3 regions of the Pseudoalteromonas aliena SW19 genome follow, and region 3 is predicted to be linked to each of the others. Evidence: predicted binding sites of a transcription regulator. Region 3 holds the regulator's gene; each other region holds the start of a gene.
The links. Region 3 encodes LexA, which represses DNA repair genes until DNA is damaged. Its sites were predicted from a motif close to TACTGTATNNNNATACAGTA; they were not measured.
Positions count from the first base shown of each region.

Region 1 (6,451 bases), on a different contig from region 3:
CAGGACCATTTTCAACATAAGCTCCATAAGGTCCCATTGCACGAGCTGCGTGGCCTGTTAATGTAGCCACAGTAAATAGCGTTGGATTGATTTCACCCTTAGCCAAATCTTTCATTTCACTAAGTAAGTCGCCCATTGCTAAGCGCCCTTCTGCATCGGTATTACCAATACGTACACGTATACCTTCGCGGCTAGTGATAATTTCATCTGGTACAAAACAATCCGAACCAATAGAATTACGAACAACGGCTAAATAAGCGATGACTTTAACGCCTTTAGGCTGAAAATCAGCAACGGCTTTCATAAAGCCCGCAACAGATGCTGCGCCACCTTTATCGCGGCTCATACCTGCCATATAACCGCCTACTTTTAAATCGGCACCACCTGTGTCATACACCAGGCCTTTACCAACAAACATAAGTGTTCGCGTAATTTCGCCACTTGGTACATATTCAAGCTTAACAACGCGTGGATGATGGCGCTCTACAGCGTACGATGCACGAGCAACAGTGCTTAACATTGGGTAATTTTTATCAATCGCTGCAATATCATCAATCACGTCAACGGCAATATTTGAGCCTTTAAATAAATCAACGCAGTAATCAGCAAAGCGTGGTGGAGCCATACGCTCAGGCTCAGTACCACACAAATCACGTGCAGCGTATTGACCTGCTGCAATTGCATTAACAGCGTTAATTGTTTGCTCATTTGCGCCAACTAAACCGATATTTGTTATAGGTTCAATACTCTCACCATGAAACTCACGTGCTTCTAACGGCTGCCACAATGCTTGGCAAGCACCTAAATAAGCAACTTCCAGCGCATGTTGGTAACGGCTATCAGCATTTAAGTTTGGTAAAAATAATGCAGGATTAACACTGCCCGACGCCTTCGCTTCGTTAATTGCAAGTTTAGCGGCATCAAAATAACGGCGTACGTCGTCGTAATCTCTATTTAAAGGACCCGTTGGCGCAAGAATCACTCTTTTATTTTCAATTACTAATAAAGTAATTTGCTTACCAATACGAGAATCAACTTTTGATTGTGCTAAAACAGCATCTCGTAGTGGATTGTTTGGTAATTGAGAAAAATCATCACTGATAATGATTAATGCATCATGAGATGTACATTCAAGGCTAGCACTTACTGGCTGAGCCAACACGGCTTGTGGATATGCCATAAATAAAGGTCCTGTTAAAAAACATAAGCCTCTATTATCGTCGATTTAAATATTGAAGACCAGCAAGCTGCGACAAGCATTTAGTTTAATTGCTTGTTTATTGGCAACTTGCAGTTACAGGCTTTGCCACTTAATCGAGAATACTAAGCTGTAAATTATGCTCTGGCTGGTTTTTTATACCCACGCCAAGACCTAAAAGCCTTACTGGCTGCTGCACACCTCGTTGATAAGCTTTAGTTAGTAACTGAGTAAAAATTTCAGTGTTTAATTGATGGTATGCCTGATCCGCAGAAGTCACTACAAAATTGGCAAATTTAACTTTAACGCTCAGTTTATTAATTCTGTTTTGTAATTGTTGTTTATCTAAACGTACCTTCAACTCCTCTAACAACTTAGGGAGTTGCTCTAGGCATTCTTGTAAGCTGTTTTTATTGTATTCATAAGTATGCTCAACACTTAACGATTTTCTAATTCGATTGGTAGAGACTTTACCAACATATTCACCCGCACACTTTTGATAAAGAGAAACACCAAAGTTACCTACATGCTGCTGCATCCAATTTACGCCTTTTTCGCGCACATCTTTGCCGGTGTATAACCCTTTTAAATTGAGTTTTTCGAGCGTTACTTTCCCCACCCCAGGAATTTTACCCAGTGGTAACTGCGCTAAAAAACCATCAACTTCATTGGGTAATACTACAAATTGCCCGTTGGGCTTATTTTCGTCACTCGCTATTTTGGCAATAAACTTAATTGGCGCAATCCCTGCTGATGCAGTCAGCCCAGTTGCATTGTAAATATCGGCTCTTATTTGTTGTGCAATAAGCGTAGCACTGCCTTTACAGGCGGCACTATTTGTTACATCAAGGTAAGCTTCATCAAGGGAAAGTGGCTCAATTAAATCTGTGTAGTGGTTAAATACTTCGCGTATTTGGTTTGAGGCCTCTTTATAAACAGCCATACGTCCGGATACAATCACTAAATCGGGGCATAATTGTTTAGCATGGTAATTAGACATGGCAGAGCGTACACCATATTCTCTAGCAAGGTAATTAGCGGTTGAAAGTACACCTCGCCGGCTATTACCGCCGATTGCCAACGGTACATTAGCAAGCTCAGGATTGTCGCGCATTTCTACTGCGGCGTAAAAACAATCCATATCTATGTGAATAAACTTTTTCATCGCCACAAAATAACTGTTTATTTATACAGTCATTATTATGCAAACACTTTTAATATGCAAGCGCCTAGCTAATCTAAAATGACTGCTTAAATCGCCTCGTTTTTTTAAAGCAATACAGCCAAAAAGCAAATTCAAGTAAAAACCCTGCGGCAAGTAAACACACTCCTACCGAGAGATTTCCCATTGCATAACAAATAAACGACATAATAAAAATTAAACATGCTAGAACCCAATTAACTACTTGTTGCATATGCGTTTCTCCTATTTATATAACATAACTGTAGACCTTAATTTAAATAGGCACAATGATTAGCTAAAAATGCCATATTAATTACCTTGAGGTCATAACTTCATATTGATAACCTAAGTGCTTTAAAATTAAGAGCTATAAGTTTATGCAAACGTTTAAAGATCAATATCCTATTCATACTGATATTACCGTAGCTTGGGCTGACATGGATGCCCTCCAACACGTTAATAACGTGGTTTACTTACGTTATTTTGAAATAGCTCGAATAGACTTTTTAAACAAAATAAACCTATTTGATACAATTACCCCAAGCGGTATTGGTCCAGTTATAAGCGAAAACAATGTGCGCTATAAACGCCCAGTTACTTTTCCAGATACACTTACTGTCGGTGTTACCATCACTGACATTAAAGAAGATCGCTTTATGATGAATTACACTGTATTTAGCCATGCACAAAATGCGATAACCACTACGGGTAATTCAAAAGTGGTTATGTTTGACTTTACAACAGGGCAAAAAGCGCTAATTACTGAGCCTCTTTTATCAGCTCTAACCACCCATGCTCAACCTAATAACTAAGGAAGTTTTATGCAATATAGTCCACTTGGTAGCAGTGGTGTAGACGTATCTCGAGTGTGTTTAGGCAGTATGACTTGGGGTTTACAAAATACTCAGCGCGATGCCGATGAACAAATAGCTTACGCACTCTCTAAAGGCGTCAATTTTATTGATACCGCCGAAATGTATGCGGTGCCGCCCTCTCCCGATACATATGGAAAAACAGAGCAAATTATTGGCGACTGGTTTTCACGTAATCAGCAAAAACGTAGCGATATAATTCTCGCCACAAAAATAGCGGGAAATGGCTTATCGTGGGTGAGAGGCGGCGGTAATATTACTCGTCAATCGGTTATTGAAGCTGTTGATGAGTCACTTAAACGCTTACAAACAGACTATATTGATTTATATCAGCTACATTGGCCCAATCGCTCTACGCCTCATTTTGGTAGGCAATGGCCTGGTATGCTTAAATTTACAAACGTAAATACACAAGAACATCAAGCTGGCATGCTGGATATTTTAGAAGGTTTAAACGACTGCGTAAAAGCCGGAAAAATTAAACACTGCGGTTTATCTGACGACACACCTTGGGGGATAAGCCAATTTTTAAACTTGGCAAAAGAGCATAATTTACCTCGTATGGTATCTATTCAAAACGAGTTTAGCTTAGCGCATACCAAAGATTGGCCCTATTTAATTGAGCAATGTGTGCATGAGGATATTGCTTACTTACCATGGTCACCTTTAGCCGCCGGTTTATTAACAGGTAAATACTTAAATGGTGCTCGCCCAGAAGGTTCTCGCTGGACCTTTATGCAGCGTAACGGTATTTTTAGAGATACACCAAACGCAGAGCAAGCGACTAAACAATATGTTGAGCTGGCGCATGCTAATAATATAACGCCAGCACAGCTTGCACTCGCATGGTGTAATCAAGTAGACGGTGTAACGTCGTCTATTATTGGTGCAACAAGTATGGCGCAATTAAAAGAAGATATTGATGCATTTGATATTACGCTAAGTGATGACGTGCTAACTGGCATTGATACTATTTTTAGAAATAATCCGATGCCGTATTAGGGCTTGTTGACCTTTGTGGATTGAAATTTGTTCAATCTAGGGACGATTTAATCGCGGCGCGAGGTTTGTAATCTATAGTCTAAGTAAGAAGAGAGCAACAAAGAGTTAATCGTCCCTAAAAAAAACCCAAAGGGCAGCGCATGTTTGGTATTTATGCTGCAAAATCAGTCACGACAGGTCAATACGCCCCAATGTAAGTCTGCTGATTTAAAACAGATAATTAAATGATATTTAATTATCTGTTTAGTTACCTATTTAACTTGCTTGCCAGTGATGCTCTAGTAAACACTGATCATTGGCATAAAGCGCGACAGCAAAAATACTTTTCGCGGTTACCTCCCCTACACCAGAAGGTGTACCTGTCATGATCACATCACCATCTTCTAAGCTCATAAACTCGCTGATATTTTGTAAAATAGATTCTGGGTCGTTTAGCATAAAATGAGTATCACCTTGCTGAATAACAGCATTATTAATTTTAAGCTCAAACGTAAAATGCTGCATTGCATCTGTTAACTCTACAAAATTAGTTAGAATAACTGAGCCGTCAAATGCTTTAGCTCGCTCCCAAGGGAGTCCTTTATTTTTTAATTTACTTTGTACTGTACGCTTAGTTAAATCAAGGCCTAACCCAACACCTACAAACTTTTTATTTTTTACAACAAAACATAGCTCTGTTTCATAGTGCAGCGTATCGCCGTTATGAGCCGAATTTAATCGCGTGGTAATTGCACTATTTGGCTTATTGAATAACACCATTTGATCTGGTGTTTCATTATTTAACTCCGCAATGTGCGCAGTGTAATTTCGACCAACACAGACTACTTTTGATGGCGTTAATTCTTCAGATACTAACTTTATTGAATGCATATAAATAATGTCCCTATGAGCTAATAAGCGTTTCAAGTAAGCTCAAATTAATAGGTTTTAGTAAAACATGGTCAATATTTAAATCTTTTATCTCTTTAGGATCAGGCTCTGCACCACTTACAATTACCAAGCGTAACTCAGGGTAACGCTCATTAATTTGCTGGCCTAAATCAACCCCTCGCCCATCAGGCAGGTGCATATCTAACAATACTTTATTAAATTGCTGATCGTGATTGAGTATTTGTAAACATTGCGCACAACTCGATGCTATCACGGTTTCCACACCTAAACTTTCTAAAAGCAACTGTGTTATTTGCGCTGCATCATGGTCATCTTCAACAAGTAAAAAACGCTGTTTTTTTTCTGTTAAGCCTTTATCACTGTTTATATCTTTAGCTTTAGGCGCGTGCTCTGGCGCCATTAAGTAATCTTGTAAGCATTGATATAAAGCGGCACTATCAACCGGCTTTGGTATTACATCATTAAAACCAAGTGCTGCCAGCTCCTCATGTATCCCTTTCATCGTTGCAGCCGTCAGCGCGATTATTGGGCCTTTATAACCCATTTTTCTAAGCTCTATAGTAGCTTCTTTGCCGCCCATTACAGGCATATGAATATCAATAAAAATAATATCATAAGGCGCTTTATACGCATCCGCGATGCGTACTTTTTCAAGTGCTTGCTGACCATGCTCTGCATAATCAACCCTCGCACCACAAGAGCTGATCATGTGCCCTACTAGCATGCGTAAATCACGTAAATCATCAACAACTAATACACGGCCACTTACTTTACAAGGAGCTAATTTACTGTGTAACTGCGGCGCACTACTAAAGTTAAGAACTTGTCGCTCTACCTCACTAATATCCCCAGGATACACCGAAATGGTAAATGTAGAGCCTTTGCCAAACTCAGATTGTAAATTAATATCGCCATGCATACGTGCTAATAATTCTGCGCATATTGCTAAACCAAGACCCGCTCCGCCAACAGAGCGCGATTCCACATCGGCTATTTGCTCAAACGGCTTAAAAATAAGTTTTTGTTTTTCAGGTGCAATCCCCATGCCCGTGTCTTTAATACTAAAAAACAGCATTTCTTGGTCATCAACCCATTGGGTCCACGCATTAATAACAATTTCGCCTTTATCGGTAAATTTAACGGCATTATTTATTAAATTTATTAATATTTGACGAACTCTTGTGGCATCAAGTCGTGCAACTAAAGGCAGTGGTTTATCTGATTCAAAACGAAGCGTAAGCCCTTTATCAAGTACCGATACACGCATTAAGGTATAAACATCCGCAAGCATGCTATCGAGGTTTA
Region 1 is NZ_AQGU01000027.1:372,695-379,145, reverse strand. It holds gene PALI_RS15110 (M17 family metallopeptidase) at 1-1,180, opposite strand, end outside; gene dinB (DNA polymerase IV) at 1,311-2,363, opposite strand; gene PALI_RS15100 (acyl-CoA thioesterase) at 2,759-3,193, shown strand; gene PALI_RS15095 (aldo/keto reductase) at 3,203-4,255, shown strand; gene PALI_RS15090 (fumarylacetoacetate hydrolase family protein) at 4,511-5,125, opposite strand; gene PALI_RS15085 (hybrid sensor histidine kinase/response regulator) at 5,139-6,451, opposite strand, start outside.
Region 1: dinB (DNA polymerase IV) is a predicted target of LexA. The motif match lies at 2,375-2,394, and genes of this name have one in related genera.

Region 2 (6,451 bases), on a different contig from region 3:
TCAAATTAAAATCTGGCTCATCACTGGACAACTATGTATGAATACCGCAAGTCAGCGGCGTGCTGGCGGTGTTTTTGCGTCTATTTTGTGACAAGTGCGACAGTGCTAGCCGCCTGATTTAGGTTCTTGTTAGGCAAGGACTTCAACTGAACTGAAACCTGCCTAGTTAATGATTTAGCGCTATTAATGATTTCTGATACACTTGTCATTAATATTTCAGCTGTTCTCTTATTACAAAATGCAACCAGACACCTATTGCCCAATGCTTCTGCAGCCTTGATTTCATTCTTAATAATTAGAATGGGTGTCATCCTAATCCTACTATCATCCTAATCCTACTACCCTATATCATGCGCTAGCTACAGTGGGCCTTAGCTGTACCTACTATAGGCTTATAAAGTGATATGGCAGGACTTATGTTATCAATGGGGCTTGGTAGAACAGCACACCGCGTCAATTAGGGTTGTATCAAGTGATCATTAATTTTAGTTACTTCGGTCGCTTTCTTTCCTTTTTGTTGCCGCAGACTTTATCCTAAGTCATAATCTAATGCTTTATTTAAACGTGGAATTTTTATGAACTGGCTTGCGCAATTACCCACCCAACGTACACCCTGGCTTTTATTCACCGCTATTGTTTTTTTACTTGAAGTTACTGCCCTATTCTTTCAATACCAAATGGGGCTGGCGCCATGCATAATGTGTATTTATCAACGTACTGCGGTGTTAGGATTGCTTGCAGCTGGTATTGTTGGCTCAATTAATCCAAACAGTAAAGTAACGCGTGTTATTGCCTATTCAATCTGGGGAGTATCAAGTATTTGGGGCTATTTAATCGCACGCGAACATATCGATATGCAAACAACCACAGATCCTTTTGCATTTAGCTGCGAGTTTGAGCCAAACTTCCCGTCGTTTATGCCTTTGCATGAATGGATCCCTCACTTTTTTCAAGCGACGGGTGATTGCGGAAATATAGATTGGCAGTTTGCGGGTTTGAGTATGCCTGCTTGGATGGAAATTATATTTGGATTATTTGCTATTACATTTTTTATCGTAATAACAGGTCGCCTAATGTTAAAAAGAACGGTTTAGTCATTATGTTTACTTTTTTTTCTAGTCAACTTACAGAACTAAAGCATTTAAAAATACGCGACAGGCAAGCTGTTATCGCTGATTCATTAACGATGCTTTCACCTTCTGAACGCGTATTGCTTCGTATTATAAAATTGTTGTTACTCAGCCCACTATTTTTAATATTTACAGTATTTAAAGGTTGGATCCTAATACCATTTTTAATCCTTGGCGGACTTTGCTACCCCTTATTAACAACACCAATAGAAATTAACTTCGCTAAAAAAAATCTCAGTGAAGCATTAAAACATTATGATAAGGGCGCTTAAGCGCCCTTTATGCTTATTAGTTTAACAATAAAAAACCTATTTACAGCTCAAACACGACTAACACATTATTAAATATATTTAGTCAAAGGCCAATACGGTTTAATAGGACTTAAAGCTTAACTTTTCCCTCCAACTTAGTCATTAGCTTTTTACCAATCCCCTTAACTTTAGTTAAATCATCTATAGAAGTGAATTCACCATTTTTATCTCTATACTCAACGATTGCCTCGGCTTTCTTATTGCCAATTCCTGGTAATTTCGTTAGTAAACTCGCATCTGCTTTATTTATACTAATGGCTTCAAATTGCGGTATCTGTTGAGTAATTTCAGATAACTGAGCATAAATATTAGTTGCAGGGAGTAAACACAATAAACTTACAAGCAATAAGCTGTTAAATATTTTCATTTTGGCTTCCTTGAATTCTGTTCGAACATTGTTTAAATTTTGCTTAGGAAACATTCAATAAATAAAGTGCTAGAATTAGTCACTTAAAGAATAACTAAGCGCATTATCACTACTATCCGAAATCCTGTAATGCAGCGGGTAAAACAAGTGATTGCTTAACTAAAGTAAAATTACCGTTTTTTGTCAAATTTAGAACGAACTGAAAATAATAAGAGAAACTTGCAAATTACATCACAAACCATTACTGTACATAAAAACAGTAAACTAATGGTTTTTATAAACCACATTGCCACGCAAGCTTGCAGGAGAAATCATGGCTGTTGTTGTTAAATATGTTGTAGAACGAAACGGAGTTGAGCGCATGACGTTTACTACTAAAAAAGAAGCTGATGCCTATGACAAAATGCTCGATATAGCAGAGTCACTTGAGCTAATGCTCGAAAAAGTAGATGTACCGTTAAGTGAGCAACAAATAGAGTCACTGGCCCTGGAAATAGCAAAGAGCAAAGATGACTTTATGGCTGTATTGAAAGGCGCAAAAGATCCTGTGCCGGCTAAAGTCTCAGAAAAAAGTAAAAAAACAGATAATGTTGCTTCGATCAAAAATAGCGACGAAAAACAAGTAAGCTAAAAAAGCATTAAATAAAAAAGGGAGCAACTTAGTTGCTCCCTTTTTTATCACTTAATCCAACTTAAATTAGCTATTTAAAGCTCTTTTTCTACCTCATCAAATAATATTGTTATATCTTCTGCAGGCTCACTTGTTACTAAACTTACAGCGACAATAGCAATACTCGATAAAATAAAGCCAGGTACTATTTCATACATAAAGCTACTTAAGCTCTTGCCATCAATAGTAAATGGACCGTAGATCCAAATAAGTACTGTAAATGCACCCACCAGCATACCGGCTAAAGCACCAGCAAAGTTCATACGTTTCCAATAAAGACTAAACAACACCAATGGACCAAATGCAGCTCCAAACCCTGCCCATGCATTACTAACTAAGTCTAAAATAGAGCTATCTCGGTCATAGGCTAAGTAGATAGCGAACAGTGCCACAATAGCTACACTAATTCGGCCAACGGTTACCAATTCAAAATCGCTAGCATCTTTACGTAAAAATGTTTTATATAAATCTTCTGTCAAAGAGCTTGAACTAACTAATAACTGTGAAGAAATTGTACTCATAATAGCCGCTAAAATTGCAGCTAATAAAAAGCCAGCAATCAAAGGGTGAAATAGTAGCTCTGAAAGAATTAAGAAAATAGTTTCAGGGTCTTTCACTACAATGTTATTTTCATAAGTATATGCGGCACCAAATATACCTGTAGCAACAGCACCAACGGCGGCAACAATCATCCATGTCATACCAATACGACGAGCCGTTGGCATGTCTTTAACACTGCGTACTGACATAAAACGGACAATAATATGAGGTTGTCCAAAATAACCTAATCCCCATGCCATTGCTGAAATAATACCTAGTGTTGAGCCTGCACCAATCCAACTAAGCATATCTGGATTAACACTGTTTAGGGTCGATTCTAGTGGTTGTTCTAGCAATGAGTAGGCAACAGTAGGCACTAAGATAAGCGCAATAAACATGATACAGCCTTGCACAAAATCAGTTAGGCTCACAGCTAAAAATCCACCAAACAAAGTATACAAAACAACAACACCCGTGGTGACGTATAAACCCATTTCATAGCTTAGGCCAAATGAGCTTTCAAATAATTTACCGCCAGCAACAACTCCCGAAGAAGTATAAAGTGTGAAGAACACAATAATCACAACAGCAGAAACAACACGTAATAAGTTTGATTTATCATTAAAGCGATTAGAAAAGTAATCTGGAATGGTAATCGAGTCATTTGCTTTTTCGGTATAAACTCTTAGTCGAGGGGCTACCAGAAAGTAGTTTAACCAAGCACCTGCAATTAAGCCAATTGCTATCCACGTACTACTAAACCCAGTTACGAACATTGCACCAGGTAGGCCCATTAATATCCAACCACTCATGTCTGAAGCACCAGCTGAAAGCGCAGCTACACTTGGTGATAAATTCCTGCCTCCTAGCATATAGCCGGAAACATCGCTCGTAGATTGTTTATATGCATATAGTCCTATACCCAACATTACAACAAAGTATAACGTCAGTGAAATAATCATTCCTGTTTCCAAATTAGCCTCCGCACAATTATTAATAACAGGCTTTTGATCCGAATATTGACTCTTAATATTTTATAATAAAGACAGTATTAGGATAAAAGCTATTCGTAATGACTATAACATGCCTAATACGCAAATCTCCAACTTGTTGCCTTTTCTGATTTAAAAACATTCACGTTGTACGCTTTTAAATCAAACCATTAGATCCCGTTAATTTTTGAAAAGCGTATTACAAAGTTACCACTCTTTATAAAATAAAGAGCAATGTGTAACGCTCAGCAAAAACGCTTCAAGGAGTGATAAACGTGTTTAACCACAAGGGTGTGATAAATAAAATGTAAATATAACGCTTAAGCTTGGCTACACCTCATTCAACACATGAATTTATAAACTTCACTTTTTTAAATTGAAAATAATTTTAAAGCCCTATTTATCCTAATAATTCACTTGGTTTATAAGTATAATTTACTAGGGCGTGTTGACCTTTCGTGATTAATTTTGCAGCAGACTGTTTGGTATTTGGGCAAGGCAGAGCCTATGTAGTGTGGTTATTCCCCATAAATAGGCGATAACGCAGCATAAATGCCAAACATGCGCTGCCCTTTGAGCTCGATCTAGGGACGATTAACTCTTTGTTACTCGGTTTTTACTTATTCTTTCTAGGGACGATTAACTCTTTGTTGCTCGGTTTTTACTTAGCCCACTAGGTTACAAACCTCGCGCCGCGATTAAATCGCCCCTAGATTGAACAAATTTCAATCTACACAGGTCAACACGCCCTAATACTAAACATTTACATAATGCTATTTTGAATGTTTTACCATATATTATTACACTAATTACTATCTCTACTCATACGGAATGTTTATGTATTTTTATGCTGCACGCCAGCCTATTTTAAACCGCAACAAAGAGCTTATTGGTTACGAGCTTTTATTTCGTGATGGTGTAGACAACGTATTTCCCAACATAGATGGAGATGAAGCAACAACACGCTTAATCGAAGGCAGCCAATTTAACTTTGGTCTAGAAGATTTAACAGACAATAAACCAGCATATATAAATTTCACTTTAGAAACACTGCTAAAAGGTTACCCAACAATACTTGGTAAAGACGCTATCGTTGTTGAAATTTTAGAAACAATCCAGCCTGGTAAGCGTCTACTCGCTATTGTTAAAGATTTAAAAGGCAAAGGCTACACTCTGGCATTGGACGATTATACTCACCAACCAGTTTGGCGGCATTTTTATCCATTTATCGATATTATTAAAATCGACTTTTTAACGTTAGATACCAACAATATTCACGACATTATTGCTGACTTAAAACAATATCCGCATATCAAATTACTTGCTGAAAAAGTAGAAACCCATGAAATGTATAATTTAGCTTTAAAGCTCGGGTTTGATTATTTTCAAGGGTTTTTCTTTTCAAAGCCTGAAATGGTTCAAAGCAAAGCATTACCGCCATCTGAAATGGCATTAGCTGAGTTACTTTATGAAACCTCAAGCGTTGAAATCAATTTACAAAAGATTACGGATGTATTTGAACGCGACGTAAATTTATCATATAAATTGCTGCGTTATTCTAATTCAGCTGCATTTGCAAAACGCGCTGAAGTAAACACTATTAAGCAAGCACTTATCATACTCGGTGCAAATGAAATAAAAAAACTACTCTCTTTATTATTTGCAGCACAAATCTCTGCTAATAAACCCGTAGAGCTGCTTCGGTTGTCACTTACTCGTGCTCGCTTCGCCGAGTTGCTCGCAATATCTCATGGACAGTTTAAAGATACTGGCATGGCCTTTTTGACCGGTATGATGTCATTAATGGATGCTATTTTAGATCAAAGCATGGAAAGCGTAATGAGTAAGTTACCGCTGTCTGATGAAATAAAAGCGGCGTTGCTCAAAAATGAAGGGCTACTCGCTAAATACTTAAACCTAGTAAAATATTACGAGCAAGCTAATTGGCCAGCAGCAAACGAAATGACTAAGGAGCTAAATCTAGGAGGCAAAGTGCCCGATGCCTATCACGAAGCGCTTGGTTGGGTGAGCGAGCAAATGCAGTTGATAGTTAACGAAAAATAAATAACCTGAACTCTGGTTAAGATATTTACTAATATATTGAATCATAATGATATTTAAATTTATTTTTCTCTAGGGCGTGTTGAACTTTGTGGATTGAAATTTGTTCAATCTAGGGGCGATTTAATCGCGGCGCGAGATTTGTAACCTAGTGGGCTAAGTAAAAACCGAGTAAAAAAGAGTAAATAGCCCCTAGGAAGAACCCTTTGGCAGCGTCTTTTTGGTATTAATGCTGCGTTATCGCCTATTTATGGGGAATAACCACACTACATAGGCTCTGCCTTGCCTAAATACCAAACAGACTGCTGCAAATTCAACCTTGAAAGGTCAACGGACCCTAGCCAGAGATTTTCAGTGAAAACAAAGCGAACTTACGCGTC
Region 2 is NZ_AQGU01000026.1:203,250-209,700, forward strand. It holds gene dsbB (disulfide bond formation protein DsbB) at 576-1,094, shown strand; gene PALI_RS12145 (DUF6170 family protein) at 1,100-1,402, shown strand; gene PALI_RS12150 (ComEA family DNA-binding protein) at 1,512-1,808, opposite strand; gene PALI_RS12155 (YebG family protein) at 2,122-2,439, shown strand; gene putP (sodium/proline symporter PutP) at 2,514-3,992, opposite strand; gene PALI_RS12165 (EAL and HDOD domain-containing protein) at 4,848-6,074, shown strand.
Region 2: PALI_RS12155 (YebG family protein) is a predicted target of LexA. The motif match lies at 2,051-2,070, and genes of this name have one in related genera.

Region 3 (6,451 bases):
CCCTTTTAGCTCCACTAATACGCCAGTTTTGTTCCAACTATCAGGCAAGTTAAGTAATTGAGGCCAGTTCATAACGCCACGAGTTTGCAACTCAGCAATGGCAATTAGCTGCTGTTGCTTTTGCTCGCCGCGCTGTAATTGCCAAAAACCTAAGCGCACGCAGACCAACACAACAACCACGACCATACAAAGTGTGATTATTGAACTAAGCTTTTGTTTGTGCCATAAAACTAACTGCATAAAGGGTCAACTCAGTGATTATTAAAATTATTATCGTACTGTTGTTAATATTTATACTTTTTAACTTATTTAGAGCATTATTTATTATGGTCTCTGGGAAAACAGGTGGACGACCCATGTCCCATTTTTTAGGTCGTCGCGTAGTGTTTTCTGTGGTCGTTTTAGTTGTTGTGATTGCAGCACTTAAGCTTGGGTTTATTAAAGCGAATGACTCGCCTATGGCCACTACAGCACATACACAAATACAAATAAGCACAACCACACCACATCTACAAAGTGCCAATACCAAGCAGCAGCCTGAAAAGCAAAGTGCTTATCTTTAGTAAAATGTCCTTTTAGAATGCGTAAAAGTATAACCAATAAAAGTACGGTGCCGAGCGTTACATGCATGCCATGAAAACCCGTCAATAAAAAGAACGTATTACCGTAAACACCGGCATCTAAGGTTAAATTAAGATCATTATATGCATGTATATACTCCTCAACTTGCAGTCCTAAAAAGCAAACCCCCAATAAAACAGTAGCCCCTAAAAATACTTTAAGTGGGGTGCGTTTATTGTTTTCCATCGCAACATGGGCAAAATGCAAAGTAACCGACGAGGTAAGTAGTATTAAGGTATTTATAAGTGGCAAACCTTGCCAACCCATAGCCTGAGTGGTTTCTCCAGCAGGTGTTGAAAGTAAGGGCCAAACAGCTTCAAAGGTAGGCCAAAGCACTTCGTTAGTCATTGCATTATTACCAGCCCCCCCAAGCCATGGAACCGACAGAACCCGCGCATAAAACAGCGCACCAAAAAAAGCCATAAAAAACATAACTTCAGAAAAAATAAACCAGCTCATACCTTGCCTAAAAGAGCGATCCATTTGCGCTGAATACAAACCTTGGTCCGACTCACTAATTACATTTTTAAACCAACTAAACAACATATATAAAAGCACAGCAATTCCGGCATAAAGTAGATAAATACCACCGCCAGATTCTTTTCCAACATCCATAACCGTTAAGCCTGCGCCCACTGCTATAAAAAACAATGCAATAGCACCCACAATGGGCCATGGGCTTTGATCTGGTACATAATAATGCTCATATTTTTGATTCATTTTATTTACTCCTAGTTTTACACTAGTTTAAAAAGCTAGTTATTACTTGCCACTAGCTGTTCACTAATATCAAATACGGTATACGATAAAGTTAATTCTTCTATGTCACTTGGTAATGCAGTATCAACATAAAAAAGTAATTTGAATTCAAGTTCTTCACCTGCTTTTAACGGTTGTTGATCGAAACAAAAACAAGCAATTTTATGTAAATACTTTGCCGCTTTACCTGGTGAAACAGAAGGTACAGCCTGCATTACCTTATCTAGCTCGCTGTTATTTTTAGCGCTAAAAAACACTTCACGCATTGCACCGGGCTTTACCACAACGCTGTATTCTTTTGATTTAACTTCGAACGGCGCACCGCTTTGAGCATGCGTAGTAAAGCTAACGCCAACTTCACGATTTTGTATTATTTGTGTACTTTGCTTTGCTTGCTCTAGCGAAGGCTTGCCATTGAGCCCTGTTACGTCGCAAAACACGTCGTATAAGGGCACTAAGGCAAATGCAAATGCAAACATACCCACGCAAATTAATATCAAGCGCTTAAGTAGCGGTGCGTGTGTCATTACTTTATTTCCGGAGGTGTAGAAAAAGTATGATACGGGGCTGGTGAGTCAACTTCCCACTCAAGCCCTTCTGCCCCATCCCATACTTTTGCAGGTACTTTATCGCCACCACGAGCACATTTAATTACAACAGCCACAAACAGCAATTGCGATAAGCCAAAGGCAAAACCACCAATACTTATGATTGCGTTAAAATCGGCAAATTGCAGTGCATAATCAGGAATACGACGCGGCATACCAGCAAGTCCTACAAAGTGCATAGGAAAAAACAGTACATTGACGCTCACCAGTGATAACCAAAAATGCCATTTAGCTAAGGTGATATTAAACATATTGCCCGTCCACTTAGGCAGCCAATAATAAGCGCCCGCCATAATCGAGAATATCGCACCGGTTACTAATACATAGTGAAAATGCGCTACAACAAAGTAAGTATCGTGATATTGAAAATCAGCAGGTGTAATGGCTAACATCAACCCAGAAAAGCCACCTAGGGTAAACAATACAATAAAGGCAATACTAAATAGCATGGGTACCTCAAAACTTATTGAACCCTTCCACATAGTGGCAACCCAGTTAAATACTTTGACCCCAGTGGGCACAGATATAAGCATTGTGGCGTACATAAAAAACAATTCACCTGCTACAGGCATCCCCGTGGTAAACATATGATGCGCCCAAACAATAAAGCTCAGCAGCGCAATCGAGGATGTGGCATACACCATAGAGGCATAACCAAAGAGTTTTTTACGCGAGAAAGTAGGCACTATGGTCGATATAATACCGAACGCTGGCAAAATCATGATGTACACTTCTGGGTGACCAAAAAACCAGAAAATATGCTGAAACATCACCGGATCACCGCCACCTGCGGCATCAAAAAAGCTGGTCGCAAAGTACTTATCGGTAAGCACCATAGTTACAGCCCCTGCAAGTACGGGCATTACCGCAATTAATAAAAAGGCAGTAATTAACCATGTCCATACAAATAGGGGAAGCTTCATCCATGTCATGCCTGGAGCACGTAAATTAACTATGGTGACAATGACATTAATAGCCCCCATAATTGAACTTATTCCCATTATATGTACGGCAAATACAAACAACGCCGTATTGTCATTACTGTAAGTTGTAGAGAGCGGAGCATAAAAAGTCCAGCCAAATGCAGGACCACCACCGGGCATAAATAACGATGCTAATAAAATTAAAAACGCAAACGGTAAAATCCAAAAACTCCAGTTATTCATTCTTGGTAGTGCCATATCAGGTGCACCAATCATCAGCGGCACCATCCAATTGGCAAGGCCAGTAAAGGCTGGCATTACTGCACCAAATACCATAATTAAACCGTGTACGGTGGTCATTTGATTAAAAAAGTGGGGATCAACCAACTGTAAACCTGGTTGAAATAATTCAGCCCTAATCACCATGGCCATTGCGCCACCAATTAAAAACATGGTCAGCGAAAATATTAAATATAAACTACCTATATCTTTATGATTGGTTGTATAAAGCCAGCGTTTAAATCCTTTTGCAGGGTGATGTGCATGATGCGCTTCATCGGCGTTAGGTTGTTCTACTATGCTACTCATTAGTTCGCCTCCACTTTGGCATCAAGTGCTGTCTGTATTTGACTCGGCTGAATAACATCACCCGTATCGTTACCCCATGCATTACGCTTATAAGTAATAACTGCTGCTAATTGCTTTATAGATAACTGTTTTGCAAAGGCTTGCATTGCAGTGCCTGGGCGGCCATGAATAATTATATCAATGTGATCTTTAATATCCCCTAATACAATTGGACTCCCTTTAAGTGCAGGAAATACACCTGGTAATCCCATGCCCGTAGGCTGATGGCACGCTGCACAATTAGCCATATATACTTGTTCACCCAAAGTCATTAACTCATCTTTAGGTAACGTTTGATCAAGCAGTGCGGCATCTGCCAGCGCAGCTTTCTGCTTAGCCTGCTTTGCATCTACCAACCAGGTTTTAAAATCGGATTCTGATTTTGCAACTACAACCACAGGCATAAAACCATGATCTTTACCGCACAGCTCAGCGCATTGACCCCGGTAAATCCCTTCTTCGTTTATATTGGTCCATGTTTCGTTTATAAACCCAGGATTTGCGTCTTTTTTGACGGCAAAATCGGGCACCCACCACGAGTGAATAACATCGTCTGAGGTCATTAAAAAACGTACTTTTTGGTTTATAGGCAGTACCAGTGGTTTATCTACCTCAAGTAAATAGTTAGGGTTTTTCTGTGCAAGATTAGCAATTTCGTCTTGAGGAGTAGAAAGCATTGAGTAAAACTCAACGTCTTCACCCATGTATTCGTAATGCCATTTCCATTGCGATCCTGTAATTTTAATAGTGAGATCAGCCTTACTGGCATCTTCCATTGCAATTAGAGTTTTAGTGGCCGGTATAGCCATAGCAATTAAAATAACAAACGGAATAGCAGTCCAAAGTATTTCTACTTTCGTGCTTTCGTGAAATTGAGCAGGCACTGCTCCTTTAGATTTGCGGTGATGAATGAGTGCCCAAAACATAATGGCAAACACGATTACCCCAATCACACAACATATGAAAAATATAGTCATGTGCAGCTGATAAACATTATTACTTATATCAGTTACGCCTTTACGCATATTAAATTGGCTATTTGCCAACACTTGCTGCGGAAAAACAAACAGTATAAGCCACAAGGTAGAGCTCAATTTACCCATGTGACGACTCCTTTGATGCTGTTGCGAGTGCAAAGCGAAGAGGCATACGGCTTAAACGCCAATTCGTTATTTTTATTTTTGTATTAATACCCTCGTCCTTATTAAACAATAGGTATTACACTGCGCTAACCAAGGTTTTATTGTAAATATGTGTATTCTCAAAACTAAAAACAATGAGTTACTGTTAGCCCAGCCCATTAATAATTAGCTAAAGATTAACCAACAAGCAAGTTTTAGTATGAAAATTAAACAAATGATATTAACGGATTAGCAAAAAAACATGTCACTTTTAAAATTTTAAAATGATGCGAACTGAGTTTTGATAGGGGTTACAAATAACATAAGGGGATAAAAGAGGAGTGCAATAAAAATTATTTAGTAAGGAGCCTTGTAACTAAAAATGCGTACTAAAAAGCACGCATTTATAAAATCAGTAATTTAACACTGCATTAAATTAGTGAGTTATTTAATGCGCTAGAATGATCATGTTTTTACTAAAATTGGTATTACATCCAATCAGCGTTACGAATAACCCCAACAGCCAAACCTTCAATATTAAAAGATTCGTTTTCTAAATCGACTTCAATTGCTGAAAAATCATCATTTTCAGCATGCAGCAGTACTTTTCGACCTGCTTTTTCAAAGCGCTTTACAGTTACATCATCATCAACACGTGCAACTACAACTTGCCCATTTTCAGCAACTTGAGTTTTATGCACCGCCAATAAGTCGCCATCCATAATACCTATATCTTTCATGCTCATACCGTTAACACGCAGTAAAAAATCGGCAGCAGGTTTAAACATTAATGGATCAATTTTACAATGACTTTCAACATGCTCTTGCGCCAAAATAGGCTCACCGGCCGCTACTCGGCCAATTAGAGGCAAACCTAATTGCTCAGGTTCTTCTTCTTCAACAAGTTGAATACCTCGGCTTGCGCCTGGCTTCATTTTAATAACACCTTTTTTTGCAAGTGCTTTTAGATGCTCTTCTGCAGCATTGGCACTTTTAAAACCTAGTGTTTGTGCAATCTCTGCACGTGTAGGGGGCATACCAGTGTCTTTAATAAAAACTTTAACTAATTCGAGTATTTGAGCTTGGCGCTTCGTTAATGGTCGCATATAACTGGTTTTCCATACAGTACATTTAACTGTGAGTATATACAGTTAAATAAAAATCGCAAATTTAAATTAAGCTAAACAAACTATGCGATTACCAGCTAATAGCGTTTGTTTTTCATAATTAATAAATCCCCTTTCACACTTACAAAAACAAAATCTGGTTACATAAATTAAACAAGTGTATTTTTATATTTACAATAATAGTCATATTAAACACACCTCAATGTTAATGGGTTGAAAACAGCTTATTAACATGTACACTTTATAAGAACAAAATAAATTCAAAAGGATTATCAAATGAAAAAATACTCACCATTATTTATTGGCCTACTGTTCAGTGGTTATACGCACGCTCAAGTTCCACTTTTTGAAGTTCAATACTCTAACATTTCACAAAGCATGACTGCACAAGCAAGTACTCAATCTCAATTTGGGCAACCACTTTTTGAACTAAGCAGCAACACAGATGCTTTTTTCTTACCTATTAAAGGTAATAATATTGAGTTTATTAAAAGCACAACAAGCTCATCAGCAACAGGTAGTCTAATTTGGGTTGGTAAAAGCTTAGATGGTGACGAAGTTACACTCATCAAATCGGAAAAAGGGATTTCTGGTACGGTAAAAGTAGGCGAACATGTTTACAAATTACAACCAAATAAACACTCTGGTCATAACTTCATTGAACT
Region 3 is NZ_AQGU01000028.1:182,832-189,282, reverse strand. It holds gene PALI_RS16070 (SURF1 family protein) at 1-240, opposite strand, end outside; gene PALI_RS20305 (DUF2909 family protein) at 255-563, shown strand; gene PALI_RS16060 (cytochrome c oxidase subunit 3) at 466-1,341, opposite strand; gene PALI_RS16055 (cytochrome c oxidase assembly protein) at 1,377-1,907, opposite strand; gene ctaD (cytochrome c oxidase subunit I) at 1,907-3,499, opposite strand; gene coxB (cytochrome c oxidase subunit II) at 3,499-4,641, opposite strand; gene lexA (transcriptional repressor LexA) at 5,148-5,765, opposite strand; gene PALI_RS16035 (M12 family metallo-peptidase) at 6,063-6,451, shown strand, end outside.